3 regions of the Neobacillus sp. YIM B06451 genome follow, and region 2 is predicted to be linked to each of the others. Evidence: riboswitches for the same ligand, from Rfam matches in the RefSeq annotation. Region 2 holds a riboswitch; each other region holds the start of a gene.
What was found. A riboswitch is a leader RNA that binds a small molecule or an ion and turns the genes downstream of it on or off. The one in region 2 is predicted to bind cyclic di-GMP.
Positions count from the first base shown of each region.

Region 1: it holds a riboswitch for cyclic di-GMP, as region 2 does, so the genes downstream of both, RB160_RS05095 (hypothetical protein) here and RB160_RS14465 (DUF192 domain-containing protein) in region 2, are expected to answer to the same signal.
Region 3: it holds a riboswitch for cyclic di-GMP, as region 2 does, so the genes downstream of both, RB160_RS09925 (amidase) here and RB160_RS14465 (DUF192 domain-containing protein) in region 2, are expected to answer to the same signal.

Region 1 covers NZ_JAVFKJ010000002.1:110,111-115,622, reverse strand. Annotated here, with positions in the region: gene RB160_RS05110 (DUF4241 domain-containing protein) at 1-345, shown strand, start outside; gene RB160_RS05105 (hypothetical protein) at 403-723, shown strand; gene RB160_RS05100 (hypothetical protein) at 924-1,400, shown strand; cyclic di-GMP riboswitch class I at 1,504-1,587, shown strand; gene RB160_RS05095 (hypothetical protein) at 1,742-2,719, shown strand; gene RB160_RS05090 (hypothetical protein) at 2,810-4,231, shown strand; gene RB160_RS05085 (hypothetical protein) at 4,373-5,089, opposite strand; gene tatC (twin-arginine translocase subunit TatC) at 5,218-5,512, opposite strand, start outside.
Region 2 covers NZ_JAVFKJ010000008.1:53,221-58,732, reverse strand. Annotated here, with positions in the region: gene RB160_RS14480 (spore germination protein) at 1-4, opposite strand, end outside; gene RB160_RS14475 (DUF418 domain-containing protein) at 211-1,398, shown strand; gene RB160_RS14470 (DNA topology modulation protein) at 1,395-1,934, shown strand; cyclic di-GMP riboswitch class I at 2,020-2,106, shown strand; gene RB160_RS14465 (DUF192 domain-containing protein) at 2,206-2,538, shown strand; gene RB160_RS14460 (Flp family type IVb pilin) at 2,563-2,739, shown strand; gene RB160_RS14455 (A24 family peptidase) at 2,944-3,459, shown strand; gene RB160_RS14450 (TadE/TadG family type IV pilus assembly protein) at 3,456-3,839, shown strand; gene RB160_RS14445 (pilus assembly protein TadG-related protein) at 3,852-4,757, shown strand; gene cpaB (Flp pilus assembly protein CpaB) at 4,766-5,473, shown strand; gene RB160_RS14435 (CpaE/TadZ family protein) at 5,493-5,512, shown strand, end outside.
Region 3 covers NZ_JAVFKJ010000004.1:39,961-45,472, reverse strand. Annotated here, with positions in the region: gene RB160_RS09935 (trans-sulfuration enzyme family protein) at 1-1,011, opposite strand, end outside; gene RB160_RS09930 (FAD-dependent oxidoreductase) at 1,306-2,829, shown strand; gene RB160_RS09925 (amidase) at 3,147-3,944, opposite strand; cyclic di-GMP riboswitch class I at 4,046-4,130, opposite strand; gene RB160_RS09920 (hypothetical protein) at 4,233-4,367, opposite strand; gene RB160_RS09915 (amidase) at 4,489-5,512, opposite strand, start outside.

The DNA of each region.
Region 1 (5,512 bases), on a different contig from region 2:
CCAGGACAGAATATAAATGAGTTGGAAGATGATGACGAATATTTTGGTTATGGAGTGGACTCTGGAACAGGCTGTTTCATGGATATAGAAACTAAGAATACTTTTCTTTCTTATGAAAATGAACCGCAAGATGAGGATCCAGGTTATGAGCTTTATCTCGATTTAGAAGACGAGTTTGATAAAGCATACAAAGCTACAAGAAGTTGGATAGTAACAACAATTAAAGACAAAGCAAGCATTGCAATGTTTTCAAGTGGATGGGGAGATGGCAATTATCCAAGTTTTTGGGGAATGGATGAAAATGGAGACATAGTTTGTTTAATAACTGACTTTCTTATAAGCTAAGCTATCCAGTGAATCTGATTACCTGAAAAAAGGGGTGGAATTTTGGAGAGTAATGCCGTGATTGAATTTGAAAATGAATGCAAAAAATATGATACTGCGCTAGAAGAAGGAAAGATCAAATATGCTAATAGAGCTGTCCATTACATTCACAAAAATTACTTAATATTGAAGGAACAAGATAGATTGCATGAGCTGATTCCTTTATTAGAAAATGATTCGCTGCATGTAAGGATATGGACTGCCAGGTACTTATTAAATGTCGCAACTGCTCAGGCAGAAAGAACTCTTAAACAATTGGAGAATGTTCGAAGACCAGGTATCGGTTTAAGTGCTACTGTAACCTTATCTGAATGGAAAAATGGAAACTTGACATTCTAGTGTTTGGATAACTTTTATTTTAATTTGTTGGGATCTACTTTTAAGGTGGGGTCTCGGGGTTGGGATGGAAGCATATTGTCCGTCGCTGGCGTGTACCGGGGAAGGTGAACGTTAGGTATTTGATGTCTGCCGGTTGAACAGTTTGCTTGTGGTATGGGCCGATTTTTCCACAAAAGAGCTGAATGGTTTAGGAGGAAACGATGAATAAAGAAGAGTTCGTAAAAGAGTTGGAAGAAATTATTGAGGATACGTTGTTTATCGGAGAATCTATTGACGATTTGAATGATGAAATAGCCCAAAATACTTTGTCAATTTCTTTGGGAAAAGATTTGGCAAGCGAGTTTGCAACTGAAGATTTACTTTCGTTTTTTCATCAAGTTCAAAACAATCGAAAACAACAGATTGTTAAAAACAGTGATCATAATATGATTTTATATGTATGGTTTGAGTGGCAATCAGCGAGGCTGCGGTTCGATCTAATATCGGATTTTCATAAGAGCCTGCCGTTTGGCCGTAAGTATAAGGTTATCGAGAATTTGGAGATTATCCTTGAGGAATTTTTGAAATTTCCTTTCCACGATGGAATACCGATTGAAGAAGTTGATGAAGAAGGTGCGGAAGACGAAGATGAGTTTGAGCCTTTTAATGTCTATTCGGTTGTGTTTACGAATGATTGAGAAGTTCAGGGGGACATAGTAATCCGTAAATAGAAATTAATAGAAACATAGTAAAAAAATCCTATTAATAATAGGTAAAATAGACTATAATAAAATAATTAAAATAATATTTGGGCAAACCATCTGAAAGGGTGGGACGCAAAGCTACGAGTCTAAGGCATTTGGCTATGATCGTCGGGCTGCACTTCTTTGTTTCTGTTTCATGCAGCCCAACAATTCATTAATTGTTGGGTTTTTGTTTTTCCCAAATAATAAGGAGGCTGGTTTAAAAAAGAAAATGATCGCTACCACTCTACTACTAAGTCAGATTGGCATACTTTTAACTTACGAGGAGAATTTTGATGAAACGGGCTAAATTTTTATTTTTAACAATCCTGATAGTTTCATTGCTGGCTTCTTGCAGTGATAGCGTTCAAAATGCGAACAATGGTGAAAAAAAGGGAGGGCAGGAGTTAGATAAACTTTCTGCCGAAGCTGCTATTCAAAAGGACTCAACATTAACTGAGATTCCACTTCTAGTTGGCGCGGAACCCCGCTGTTGTTTAGGAATTAACGTACAAAAAGCAGAAATGCAAACAAATCCTGACCTGCTTATCCTACAACTTGAAGTAAGGACTCTTTTAGGATTTCAAGAAGGTATAACGGATACGAATCTTTACTTAGGCTATAAGGACATGATTCCCGTATTTAATTTGCTGACGGAACAAGGAGTTTACCAAGGTTACTTACATGAGCCTCAAATTTTAAAAGAAGGTGAACCTAAGTCGATAAAAGTGATATTCGCCGATGTAAAGGGGAAACCATTAGGTTTGTCGGTAAGGAGAGTTTTTGAAGAATCCCAGGTGCAGGATGGCAGTTATCGTGATGCAGACAACCAGGGAACTTTCGCTTATTTAGAAGATGTAAATGAAGAAATGATGCTAAGAATTGGCAGGGGCTTATTCGATAAAGTAACGAGTATTGAATTGGCTAAAACGGAGGAAGAAGCATGGGAAATCCTGACTCCCCTTTTTGATCAAGATAGCCCTCCTGAAATATACAATGTTCTTTTTGATGAAATTACCTACGGAGATTACAGCAGTTACGAAATTAAGTACCTCGATGAGTCTGTTGAATTCAAAGACAAGGGAGCTTTTATACAATATGAGGCTTCCGTTGAAATTCACTTATATGGACAAAACGGAGCCCTTGCGAGAACAAAAGGGTTTGGAGTCAGTTCGTTAATCAGTATCTCTAAAGCAACCGGTAATTATATGTTTAGCGGCTTGGATTACGACTATTTAACCGGTACAGATTCCTATTGGGATGTTGGGGATTAATATACGAAAGAGTTAACGTTTAATTCAAGTATTTAAAGGGGCTAAAGGCAAACTGCTCCTAGTGTAAAAAAACTAATTGGAGGGGAAGAAATGAAGAGAGGAATTATTTCAATAGGCATCGCATTAAGTTTAGGATTATCAACATTTACCCCTGCAGCATTTGCGGCTGAAAAGCAAGAGGAAGTCGTTAAAGTGGAAACAGGCCTGGCTGATAAGGCTAAGGAATTAGCAAGCCCGTATATAAAAATAGGTCTTATCTCTGCAAGTGCAAGCTATGCTTTTGTAATGATTTCTGTCAATACATTAACACCTATAGGAGCTATTGGTACTGGATACCAAAGTGCAGATACGGTTATTTCACAACTTGCAAACATGGCTACAGATAATGTTAGTGGTATCTTTTATGGCACGAATGTTGATGCGGTGATTTTTGCTCCAATTAGTTGGCTTGAAACAATGCAAAGTATGAATAGCTATACAAATTATGTTGTCAATGTAAACGAAACATTAGCAAAGGAAGGCTATGTCGTTGCCATTGATACTTCTTCAGGTGCAGCGTTTGCTTTATCCTCAGCTGGAAATGGTTTTGGCAGGGTTGCTTATTTACAGAATCAGGTAGCAGAATTAAATGCCCAGGCTAGAGCGGAATTGGAAAAGGTGAGGGCTGAAATTGCTGCGAAAAATACACCTTCCGCAGGCACCACAAGTATGCAAGTTTTAAAAAATGCGAATGATGGATTGAATGATCTTCAGAAAACTTTAGATAGAATGTTCGCGGAACTAGAAGTTGAAAAAGCCGCACAACGGGAAAAATCAGCAAAAGCGGAGGCTGAAAGAAAAGCCTTATATGATAGCTTGAAGAAGACCAATTATGATTCTGCTTTGGAAAAAATCGGTTACCTACGAAATTCCCACGTTAGTAGCACGGTAAAATCTGCGATAGCAGCAATTAACCAAATAGAAGACAGTACACTGCGCCAAGAGGCACAGGTTCAATTCGACACTATTCTTAAAACAGCAGACGGGGAAAATAGTGTTATATACCAAAATGCCAAGAAACAATTAGAATTTGCAGCACGTTTTAAAAACAATGACCTTTATGTGAAGGAAGCCTATGAACTTATTCAATTGGTTCAGGATGAACAACTTCGCTCTCAGCTGCAAAATCAGTGGAATGCATTATACGTCAAAGAAGACCCTAACGTGAAACAAGCCAACAGATATATAGATTTGGCGAAAAAAACCAAGTATAGTGATTATGAAGCAAAGGCCTTGGAATATATCCTCTTAATTGAAAGTGACATTGATAGGGCGAATTATTTAGCAACCTGGAATGAAACTTTTATCGTTAACGGGGTAGATCCGATAATATCCAAGGCTGAAAAGAATATTGGAAATGCGAAAAAATATAAAACAACTGCTGCCTATCGGGAAAAAGCACAGTATTTTATTTCTTTGATACAAAATGAAGAAAAACGAACTGAGTTACAGAAAGAGTTGAATTCGATTTAAGTAATTGAACATTTGAATTGGAAGGGAAACCCTAACGGCGTTACCATTTTAGATTATTGCAATAGAAAAAATGCCTGCTCTTTTTGCGTAACGCAAACGAGCAGGCATTTTTATTCTTTGAGTGTAGCCGCTAGGTCCACCTTAGTTTTTATCCAGCCCCAATTTCTGTTTCATTTTGGAAAGGGCTTGGTCTAAGGGGACGTCTTGGACTAATGGTTCGTCGGTGTCCCATTGCTCGCCTTGTGGCAATTCGAATTGGAATCGCTCAGCATATGGGGCAGGGCGTCCCATGATATACTCAACGATTTCCTTTGCGATAAATTCCCTCGCTTCTTCTGGCGTGCGTTTACCTGTAACAATTTCATGCATCATGTTCAAGGACAATGTGTTGGCGCCTTCGTTATCGCAGTGGACGGAAACTTCGCCTTTTGTCCGGTCGATTACAATGCTTCCTTCCAACTGGGCGACGAGACCTACTTTATCGGCAGGTACATGATAATCGATGAATTGTTCAAGCACGTCGGTGTGCGGTTCAGGAAAATCATGAGGCACCTCGTCACGATAGGCAATTGTCCGTTTCCAAGGGCCGTTGTTATACCAGATTAATTTACTTGGAGTTGCTTCGTTTGGCGGTCCATAAAAATCCATCGTGTTTTGGGCGGCCATTTTGGACGTGGCTGGCCATTGTTCAATGATCTTCTTAGCGGTTTCCTTATCGACGGTTGTGGTCGACCCTTTTTCCCCGCCATTTTTAGTTGCATGGAGCTTCATATTGCTTACCATGGCGGTAGCAGCTAGTTTTAATCGGGCTTCTGTTGGCGCCTTGCTTGCAGCAGTTTCTTGTGAGCGATGTTCCATCAGATAATCCCTCCTAAAAAGTCGATACATAGGTCTACTTCCCGTTGGCGTTATGATTAAACATGGGATTACGTCAGGTGCTGTTTTATAGGCTGAAAAATCCGCTGCTTTTAAACAACCAAAACAGGTTAGCCATCCAGTTGGACCTGCATACCTGCTTCAGCTTTAATCCTTTTTTTATAAATAAAATTGGAAAGAGAAACACTGATTTCGTAAAGCGTTAGTAAGGGAACGATGACTAAGATATCAGAAACGAGATCGGGCGGCGTTATGAGAATAGACATGACTACCAATGCAAAGTAGGAAACTTTTCGCGCCTTTTTGAGCCTTGTCGGATTCAGGATTCCTAATCTCGTTAAAAACATAACGACGAGCGGCATTTCAAATATAAATCCAAACGGGAGTGTTAGGTTAATCATAAAC
Region 2 (5,512 bases):
GCATAGGCTACACCCTTTGAAATTATTCTCCTACTATCGTATGTACATAGCCCGGGAATGTGTGTAGTGTGAAAGAAAAACAGAAAATGGACGAGAAAACAAGTGCGGGATGGCAAAATCTACTATATAATTACGGAATGCGCCTAAATCTATAGGCTGGGCAATTTTTTTCGCCTACATAACCATGCAAAATGGATGGGGGAGTGCGTTATGGACAGTAAGCTGGAGCCGACAGTTGAAGGAAACCGGATAGCATCATTAGATGCAATGAGAGGGTTTGCGATAATAGGGATTTATCTGGTCAATATGCTGAGCTTCCACTCCCCTTATGTTTTCATCGACCCGCTAGAATGGTGGGGAAAAGGCATCGACCGGATTGCCTATTTGTTTATTGACGTATTTGCCCAGGCGAGCTTTTACCCATTGTTCTCTATGCTTTTCGGGTACGGGCTTATGCTCATGAGGGAGCGGGCAATTGGGCGCGGGGCCAATTTTACAGTGTTCGCCGCGAGAAGGCTGGCCTTTCTTCTTGCTGTGGGAATGGTTCACGCATTCCTTATTTGGCCGGGGGATATTTTGATTACATATGCGTGCGTCGGATTGCTCCTGTTGTTTTTCCTGCGGTTCAGTGGGAAGGCTCTTCTTATCTTAGCCTTGGCCATGTATACCGTTCCAAACTTGCTTCTCGGCCTTCTTCTGTTGTTGGCTGACGTGGCAGGTCCGACTGTAAACCTATGGGAAACGTATAAAGCTGACGCGCAGCAGGCACTTGCTGTATATGGAAATGGTTCGTTTCAGGAAATTACAGAAATGAGGATATCCGAATGGATCTTTCTCAACAGCCCTGAGACTATCCCAATCACATTATTCTCTATATTGCCACTCTTTTTGTTTGGAGCGGCGGTTGCAAAGCTCAGATTGCTTGAAGAGTCTGGGAGGCATTTGAAGAAATTCAAGGCTGCCGCGTTTGGGTTGCTGCTACCTGCGATGGCCCTGAAAACGTTGCCGTATTATGGGTGGGAGGGCTACAGCGCGGAATTTTTCCAGGACTTTTTTGGAGGCCCGCTTTTGGCTCTATGCTATGCGGGGATGATTGTCTTGGGAGCCGGAAAATTCGAGGCCGTGGCTGGCTGGCTTGCCAATGTCGGAAGAATGTCGATGACCAATTATTTGTTTCAGTCGATATTGTCGACATTTATTTTTTATGGGTATGGCCTCGGCCTTTATGGTAAGGTTTCAGCCGCACAAGGAACCCTTCTTGTTTTCGCCGTTTTCTTTATTCAAATCGCTGTCAGCAGCATGTGGATGAAAACATACCGGTATGGCCCGGTGGAATGGCTGTGGCGGAGTTTCACGTATTTCAAAGTCCAAAAATTGCGGAGGAGGGGGAATGCGTGAAAAAGATTGCGATAATTGGGAGCGGAGGGGCCGGAAAAAGTACGCTTGCCAGGAATCTTGGCAAAACGCTTGGTTTGAAGGTATACCATTTGGACGCCCTTTTTTGGAAGCCGGGCTGGGTTCCGATGGACCGGACCGCATTTATTCGCTTACAAAATGAAATCATGGATGAAGAAACATGGATTATCGATGGTAACTTCGGCTCTACGATGGATGCCAGGTTGGAAAAAGCTGATACGGTTATATTCCTCCATTATTCAACCATCCGCTGTTTAATTGGGATAGTGAAAAGAAGGATTCAGTACCAAGGAAAAACAAGGCCGGATATGAGGGAGGGCTGCCAAGAAAAGCTCGATTGGCAGTTCATCACCTGGGTCGCCGGATATAACCGGAAAAAGGCTCCGTCCATCCTTGGTAAGCTTCATAAAATGCGTGATAAACAAATTTATATATTTACCCGCCCTTCGGAGGCTGAAACCTTTTTAAGGGGGTTAAGTGAAAAAAATAATACAAAAGTACTAGGTATTTTTAGTTAAAATAGTTAATTAGTACTATATCCAACCAAATATAAACATTTTATGATGTGAGTAAGAGAACAGTCGACAAGATATGCGCGCTGTATCTCGATAAAGGCAAAGCTGATGAAAATCAGTGACGCAAAGCTACAGGGGCTAAGGCACGTTTGTGCTATGCCAGCCAGTTACCGAAAGATCAGGGTGCATCATAGGTGTGTTTATTTACCAATGACCCCCCTTTCGGTAAAGGCGGGGTCATTTTATTTTCAGGAGGTGACGAAGGTTGAAGGTCGTGAATCTGTCGAATGGGACGGAAATTGCAGAATCGGTAGACAGCGCCGACAGTTTTTTCAAAAGGCTAAAGGGCCTGATGTTTACAAAGGATCTGCCCGCGGGTCACGGCCTGCTCATACAACCCTGCCAATCCATCCACACATTCTTCATGAATTATCCAATCGATGTTGTGTATTTGGACGGAAACAACATCGTCGTGGGCATTGACGAAAATATGGCGCCCTCAAAGATTGGAAAGGTTCGCCGGAAAGCCCGCTCAGTACTAGAATTGCCGGCGGGTACCATTCAGAATACGGACTTGAAAGTGGGACATTGTTTATCTATCAAATAATAAAATTTAAGGAGCTAATCAAACATGATGAATAAAATGAAAGCATTGCTAACTGAAGAACAAGGACAAGGCATGACTGAGTACGGTTTGGTTTTGGGTGTTATTGCGATTGGGGTAGTTACAATTCTCATCACATTTAAAGAGAAAATTATAGCAATATTTACAGATGTAACAACTGAGATTGAAAAAGTAAATCCGTAATTTTTTCCAAAAACAATAATAGAAGATTTATTATTATTCAATTGGTTGAAAATCAACTGCAAGGTATCAGTGGGCACGAAAACCTTTTGTTCAATCTATATAATTCAAATGAGTATTTTGTAATGTAGTAGGAAAGCCTTGCGTTCAGGAGTCAACGTGGGGCTTTTTTCAATCAGAGATTTGCCCGGAAAAGAGGTTTTTGGAGTGATAAACGCCATTTTACTGTTTCTGCTCCTGGCCATCTGTATTGTCACAGATGTGAGGGAGCGGAAAATCTATAACAAGGTCCTGCTGCCTTTCCTGATTGTGTCACTGGCGGTAAATGGGCTGGCAGGCGGGATGGAAGGATTGACGAACTCTATTCTCGGTCTCCTTGCGGGTTTCGGGATCCTTCTCATTCCTTACCTGCTGGGTGGAATGGGGGCTGGGGACGTAAAACTCCTCGCCGTAATCGGAGCTCTAATGGGAGCCAAGTTTGTCGCGCTATCAGCGATTTATATGGCGCTTGCTGGCGGGGTTTTCGCTTTAGTTCTTATCGTGTTCCGCAAAAGCGCGAAACAATTATTAAAAGGGGTTTTTTATTCATTTACCGGATTGTTGAACGGATTGAAAATTCCCCTCATGTACGATAAAGATGCAATGAAACAGACATATCCATATGGAGTTGCAATCGCGGTTGGCGCCGCCATTCAATTTTTCCGGGCCGGGATGATTTTATGAGGAAGAATGAATCCGGCCAATCATTGGTGGAGACAGCCCTTGTCCTTCCCCTTTTATTGTTGTTGGTCGTCGGGATCATTGACTTTGGCAGAGTAACATACTCTTATGCCCACCTCCACATGGCCGCCCAGGAAACAGTCCGCAAAGGAGGGCTGGGGAGGTCGGATGCAGAAATAGCATCCTTCGCAAAAAATTATGTCCGCCTTGGGGATTCGAGCAACCTAATTGTTGAAATCACTCCACCTGGCTCAATTCGGAAATCCGGTGATTATGTGAAGGTGAAATTGAAATATCCAATAAAACTGTACACCCCGTTTTTGTCCAGCCTCTTTCCAACCCCGCTTTATGCGCAGACTGATTCTACAATCCGAGTTGAGTAGGAGGCACGGATCATGGGGAATTTTTTAAAAGAAGAAAAGGGAGTCGCCATCATCTACGTCGCACTTGCCATGGTGGCATTGCTTTGCATCACTGGGCTCGCCATTGACGGCGGATTGCTTTATATGACGAAAAGCAAGCTTCAAAAAACCGCGAATGCCGCAGTACTATCCGGTGCCCAGGAGCTAACCAATTCAGAGGAACAAGTCAATAAAGTGGTGAATCGAATCCTCGCCGACCACGGAGAATCTAGTTCCAGGGAAAGCCTGCTCATCGTGAAAGACAAAAAAGTGCGGGTGGTCCTTTTAAAAAAAGTAAAGCCTGCTTTCGTGGGATTGTTCGGGTTTGAAACAGTCGATGTCCGGGCCTCGGCGGCTGCATCGCTCGCTCCAATGGGAAGGGCAGCGGGAGTCGCGCCGCTTGGCGTACACGAAGATACTCCGTTGAATTATGGCACGGTTGTCAAATTAAAAACAGACTCATCAGGTTCGGTGAGTGGGGTTTTCGGCGTCCTTGCCCTCAATGGCCCCGGTGCGAAGACTTATGAAGAAAATCTTCGTTACGGGTATCAACAGGAAATTAAGGTGGGTGAAATTATCCCAACCGAGACAGGTAATATTGCGGGTAAGACGAGGACGGTTGTCCAGGAATTGATTAATGGATGCACCTCAGCTATCGGGGATTTATCCGACAGGGATTGCTCAAGGGTTATCCTGATACCCGTTTACAAGCCATACCAATTCGATTCAAACCAGCTAAAAAATATCCAAGTAAAAGGGTTTGCCTATTTTTATATAACAGAACCAATGAGTAACACTGATACATCCATTACTGGGATGTTCATTAAATGGCCGGGTACCGGTTTTTATGAAGAAGGCAGCATTGACCGTGGCGCTTATGCCATACGGTTGACAGAGTAGGTGGAAAAATGCGATCAAAAATGGTATTAGTGCTGGCCCTCGCCATGGGCATGATTACGACAGTGTTGTTTTACCAATACATGGCGAAGTTTGATAAAAAGGAAACGACTTCCGCGCCGTTGGCGGAAATCGTCGTCGCGAAAGAAAGAATCGATAAGAACGAAAAAATAACAGCAGAGAAACTTGAGGTCATCCTGGTTTCTGAAGACAGGGCCTTGCCGCAAGCGGTGCCTTCCATTTCTCAGGCGGAGGGAAAGCTTGCTGACGCCATGATAGAAAAGGGCGAACCGATTCTTGCCCACAGGCTCGTTTCCCAAAATGAAGAAACGGTATATGTTTCCCGTAAGGTGAGGGAAGGGTACCGGGCTGTATCCGTTTCCTTAAATCTGCCACAGTCAGTTACAAATCTGATCGAACCTGAAGATGACGTCGATGTGATTTTTGCTAAAGAAGATAAAAAAGCAGCCGACGCTCCTGATTTCAGGACGAATATTTTGCTGGAAAAAGCAAGGGTATTGGCTGTCGGCAGGAAAATTATCCTGCCGGAAAACACGAAGGAACCTTATGTTGAATATACGGCGGTTACGCTCGAAGTGAAGCCGGAAGATGCGGTAAAGCTTGTCAAGGCATCACAGGAAGGAATCGTCCATTTAATGCTGCATACGAGGCCTGTTTTGAAAGCTGATTCAAGTCCTTCGGAAGGAAATGAGAGTTAATTGATGGAAGGTGATGGAGATGGCGGGGTTTGATGAAAA
Region 3 (5,512 bases), on a different contig from region 2:
GCGGTGGGATGTCACTTCCGGGTGGGAAACGGTTGTTTCCACGCCGGCGAGTGTTGGCGCAATTTTAATCCAGGAAAACGCCCGGAAAAATCCATTCATATCCGCCTTTTCGGAAAGCTCAATCGTAACGATCGCGCCGTACCCATCTTCCCCATACCCGAATGGATAATACACTCTCTTTACATCCGGATTTTCCTTTAACGCCAAAGCAAGCAGCCGGGCATTGGATGACTGGGCTTTCATGCGGAGCGCCAGCGTTTTTAAGCCACGGGTAGTTAGCCACGCTTCAAAGGGGCTCAGGTTGGCTCCAAGGTTGGTTATCTTCCCGCTCGCCTTGGCAATCAAGTCTTCCCTTCCGACTACGACGCCGGATGTCACATCGCTATGGCCGCCAATATACTTAGTGGCGCTATGTACAACGAGGTCGGCACCAAGCTCATACGGGCGGACATGCAGCGGTGTCGCGAACGTATTGTCGACAAGCGTGATTAGGCCTTTCTTTTTCGCAAAAGAAATAACCGACCCGAGCTCCTCGACGCGGAGAAGCGGATTCGTAATCGTTTCCGTGTAAATCAAGCGGGTGTTTTCCCTGACTTCCTTTTCAACATTGGAGAGGTCAGTAAATGAGACAAACGTTGTCTCAATGCCAAAATCCTTCAGTTCTTCCTTCAGCATATGGTAACTGCCGCCGTATACGTCGTCCGCCGCGATAATATGGCCGCCACTTTTAACAGCCGCGAGCACCCCGGCGAGGATAGCCGATAATCCCGATGAAGCCGCCACTCCGGCAGGAGCCCCCTCAAGCCTGGCAACCGCCGCGCCAAGCTCATCCGTATTCGGGTTTCCAACCCTCGAATACAGATAGCGCCCACTGCCCTCATAAAACCCTTCAAGCTCATCCAAATCCTTGAACGTAAAGGCAGACGTCTGGTAAATCGGTGTCACCTTGCTTGCAATTTCCCTGCCTATTTTGTCCCCATGCAATACTTTTGTTTCAAATTCCTTTGCCACTCAAGCCACCTTCTTCTGTTGGGTATCCTTAGTATGAGGGTGAGTATATCAGTCAGTGCATTAAGCGTCAACGGAATTGCTAATCCTTCGAAAAATCAGATAGCAGACCCCTGGCAAGTTATTGAGTTTATTTTCCCAAAACAGGGAACAATAAAGTGAAGCTTCCATCAGCGGTGGTTTTCTGCAGATGGTTAGGTTGAACCAAGCGAATCTTTAGGGACAGTTGCCCTAAGGAATGGATAAAGTGAATTGCAGATTGCATTATTCGGACTTATCAGATGAAGGAGGAATAACATGAGCGGACAAAGCAGGACGCCAAAGTATCCGAGAACGTATTGGCGAGAAATCGACCTTCCGAAGTTTAGCAGGCTTGAGGGGGACCTTTCTGTTGATGTCGCTATCGTCGGGGCGGGAATGACCGGCATCACAACGGCCTACCTGCTTTCTAAACAAGGCAAAAAGGTGGCGATTATCGAGGCCGGCAGTGTTCTGAACGGAACGACAGGGCATACGACCGCAAAAATCACGGCCCAACACGGTCTGCTATACGATGAGCTGATCAGCCATTTTGGCGAGGAAAACGCGAAGCTTTACTATGAATCCCATTCCGATGCGCTCGGTTTTATCAGAAGGATCATTAACGAAGAAAACATCGACTGCGACTTCAGCAGCCAGGATGCGGTCATTTACTCCGAAACCGATCAATACAAATCGAAAATCGAGACCGAGGCTGAAGCATATAAAAAGCTTGGCATTCCGCACGAATTGCGCGAGAGCATCCCGTTTAACATCAAAGTCAAAAATGCGCTCGCAATGAAACACCAGGCACAGTTCCACCCTCTGAAATATTTAAGGGCGCTTTTGAAAAAAGCCATTGATGCCGGCTGCAAAGTGTTTGAAAATACCACCGCGAAGGATATCACCCTTGAAGGCGGCACCGTTGTCCATACAAAGGATGGGCTGAAAATATCCTGCGGGCATGCCATTATCGCCTCGCACTGGCCATTTTTTGATAAAAGAGGTCTGTATTTCGCAAGGATGTACGCGTCCCGGTCTTATGCGATTGGTGTGAAGACGGACAAGGAATATCCCGGCGGCATGTACATAAGCGCGGATTCTCCTACCCGCTCAATCCGCTATACGCCTCATGATGGGGATAACCTGCTAATTATCGGCGGAGAGAACCACCGTACCGGGAAAAGTGAGAATACAGAGAAGCATTATCTTGCGCTCGCTAAATTCGCCGAGGATGTGTTGGGAAACGGGCACTATATGTACCGCTGGTCAGCGCAGGATTTGGATACGCTTGATAAACTGCCTTATATTGGGCCATTAAAGGATGATGAAGAAACCATCCTTGTTGCAACAGGCTATAAAAAGTGGGGAATGACGACGAGTACGCTCGCCGGGCACATTTTAACGGACTATGTCCTGAACCTTGAAAGCCCGTATAAAAAACTTTATCACCCATCCCGCTTCGAGCTCGACCCGGCGTTAAAAAAGGCGGTCAGCTTTAATGCGTCTGTAGCCGGCCATCTTGTAAAAGGAAAGTTGGAGTTTATTCCTAAGTTCCCTGGCGATCTGTCGGTTGGCCAAGGCGGCGTTGTTCTGGTCGATGGCAAACGTGCCGGCGGCTACAAGGACGAAACCGGGAAGCTGTATCTTGTTGATACGACGTGCACACATCTTGGATGCGAGTGCGAATGGAACAGCGCCGAAAAGACATGGGATTGCCCATGCCATGGCTCACGATTCGCCTATAACGGAGAAGTTGTCGAAGGCCCGGCAATCGAAGACCTTAAAAAGCTGGAAGGATGAAAAAATGAGGCAGAGGACATACCCTTTGCCTCATTTTTGTTAGGCACCCTTTATTTATGGAATGATCACCAAATTTCCCAGCCGGGACTATACCTTTTTACAAAAAGAACGGGTTAAATTCACTTACAATCTTGTTAATTAGCAGCCACCGACTTTTATTCACCCCATTTTTTAAAGAATTCGGACCATTTTTCCAATTATTCAACCCATTATTTCATGGATTCGCCTCTATCTAAATTTTCAAAATTGTTTATTTCCCGAATTACCCGTGTAAAAAAAACAGCTACCCCCTCTGGTGCAACTGTTCTCCCAAAACATTAAGGTTTCATATTCATCCAGCTTTCAAGATAATGGATGGCAAAAACATGGCTGCCATCAACCGCGGCAAGTTCGCCTTCCATATAAGCTTTTCCCTCTTCATGGAATGTGATGGAATTACCCTCCGAACTTGCGCCTGTTTCCACACCGACAATAAGCGTTTTCCCCGCATTTTGCGCCATGCGGATTTCGTTGCTGATAATTTCGGTGATTGCCGGCGCCGTGTCGCGGTAGGCCATGATGGTCGGGAAATCAACCGTTTGAATGGCCCAATTGGCGAGATTGCCTTTACCAATTTTATTGTTATAAGTATGCTCGTCAAACCAAAAAGGCATATCCGCACCCAGAGGCAAGCCAAGTTGGCCAGACTGCGCCTTCGCGTTTAAAAGAAGGGTTTGATAGGCAAGCACTGTGGCTTTGTAGTTGGACGTCCAGCCACTGTACAAATACGGCTCCAAATCGAGATGGATTCCAGAGAACTTCTCTTCCGGAGCGGCCCCTGCTTGATAACTAGCAACCCACCCCATAAACTGGTTCAAATACGCGCCGCCTTTCCCGGATACCCAGTCAGGAGCGCCATCAAGCGCATGAATCTTGATTCCTAAAGCTGAGGATTTGCTGATGAACCGCTTGTATGAATTCATGCTGATGTCCCGGTTGATTTGTAAAAAAACTTGGTTTGCGTTGTTTTCCTTAAGAAAAGCGAGCACCTCATCAGGCCGAGTTTCGATAAGGGATGTATCCCACAGCCAGGTTGCCCGCGGCACCCCCTCAGCCTTTACAATTTGATTTCCCATTGACCCCGCCGCCATACATAATAAAATTGCACACAACAAAGCTTTACGCATAGACTTCTTTCCTCTCCTTTTTGGAATTGTCCCAGACATCCAAAAAGAAGTCCGGCGGCGTGGCAGCCATTCGGTTTCCCGGGCAGGCCCATCGCTTTGCGTCCCTGTCTTTCGGCAGGTTTGCCTTTTTCTGTATGTAGTATAGCGCCTTTGTGCCCATTGGAGAATAGACCAATATAACCATAAACATAAAACAGCCACCCCCAATAGGAGTGGCTTCCAAAGTTCAATCGAGCATCAATCATCATTCGGCCGATTACGAATTAGCCTGTCCTGGCCGGTTGTAAACTTTACAAGCTCAGAACTTGTTTTGCCTACACTTTTATTGTTATTGATTTGCGCATTCCGGTTTCCCAACTTCTTTCTACCCATCCTAACCACATCTCCTTATTCAGGATATTGTTTAGTTTTGACTAAGGAAACTGGATTATTCTTATCGTAGAGTGGCAGTTTCTTCATTGTTTTAAGGGATGTTTTTTTAAAAAATCATAAATCAATGTGCAGCGTCTTTCTCGAGGTTAGGCAGTTTCCGGGCATGGGTTTCCTGCTCAAACGCATACGCAATTTGGATTAGCTCCGGCTCGCTCCAGGCCGTCCCTGCGAAACTAATGCCCACCGGCTCGCCGTCCTCCGTGAAGCCGACGGGCACGACAACCGTCGGGTAGCCCGCCCGCGCCGAAAGGTCCGCCCCTTCATCATGCGGGAAAACTATCGCATCAAGTTGATACTCATACAACACATAATCGATGCCGTTATCTTTCGCATGGTACTCATTGAATTCGAGCGAACGGATATAGGCTTCCTCATACAATCCGCCGCTTGTAGCCTCCGATCCGATGAGGACTTCCTGGCCATATTTGAGCATTTCCGCTTCATTTTCCTTGTTGAACCGAATCACATCCGCAAGCGTACGCACCTTCGCGTTTGGACCAAGGCTTTTCAGGTAGGCGTTCAACCCTGCCTTAAACTCGAACGTGAGCACCTCCCAATCCCATTGCTTTTTCGCGGAGGGAATCGTTATATCAATCACTTCCGCACCGAGTGATTTCAGCTTTTCAATCGCCTTGTCGACGACAGCGGCCCTTTTTTCACCGGCTTCGGCAAAATAATGTTCCCGGGCAACGCCGAGCCTTTTGCCGGAAAGCCCTTTTTCCAAATGGATTGTAAAGTCCATTCCGACGAGCCTGCTCGCCAATGTCGCCGGGTCTTCTCCATCCTCGCCTGCAAGCACGTTTAGCAAAATCGCCGCATCGGTAACGGTCCTTGCGATTGGGCCGGCCGTATCCTGGGTATGCGCAATCGGAATGATTCCCCTTCTGCTGACCAGGCCGACAGTCGGCTTTATTCCGACAAGCGAATTTTGCGCCGATGGATTGAGGATCGAACCAGAGGTTTCCGTCCCAACCGCAACCGCAGCAAAATTTGCCGCAATTGCCGCACCCGAACCCGCGCTCGAACCGCCAACGTCGAAGGTGCCTGGGCCGTATGGATTAAGTGTCTGGCCACCCCTTGAACTG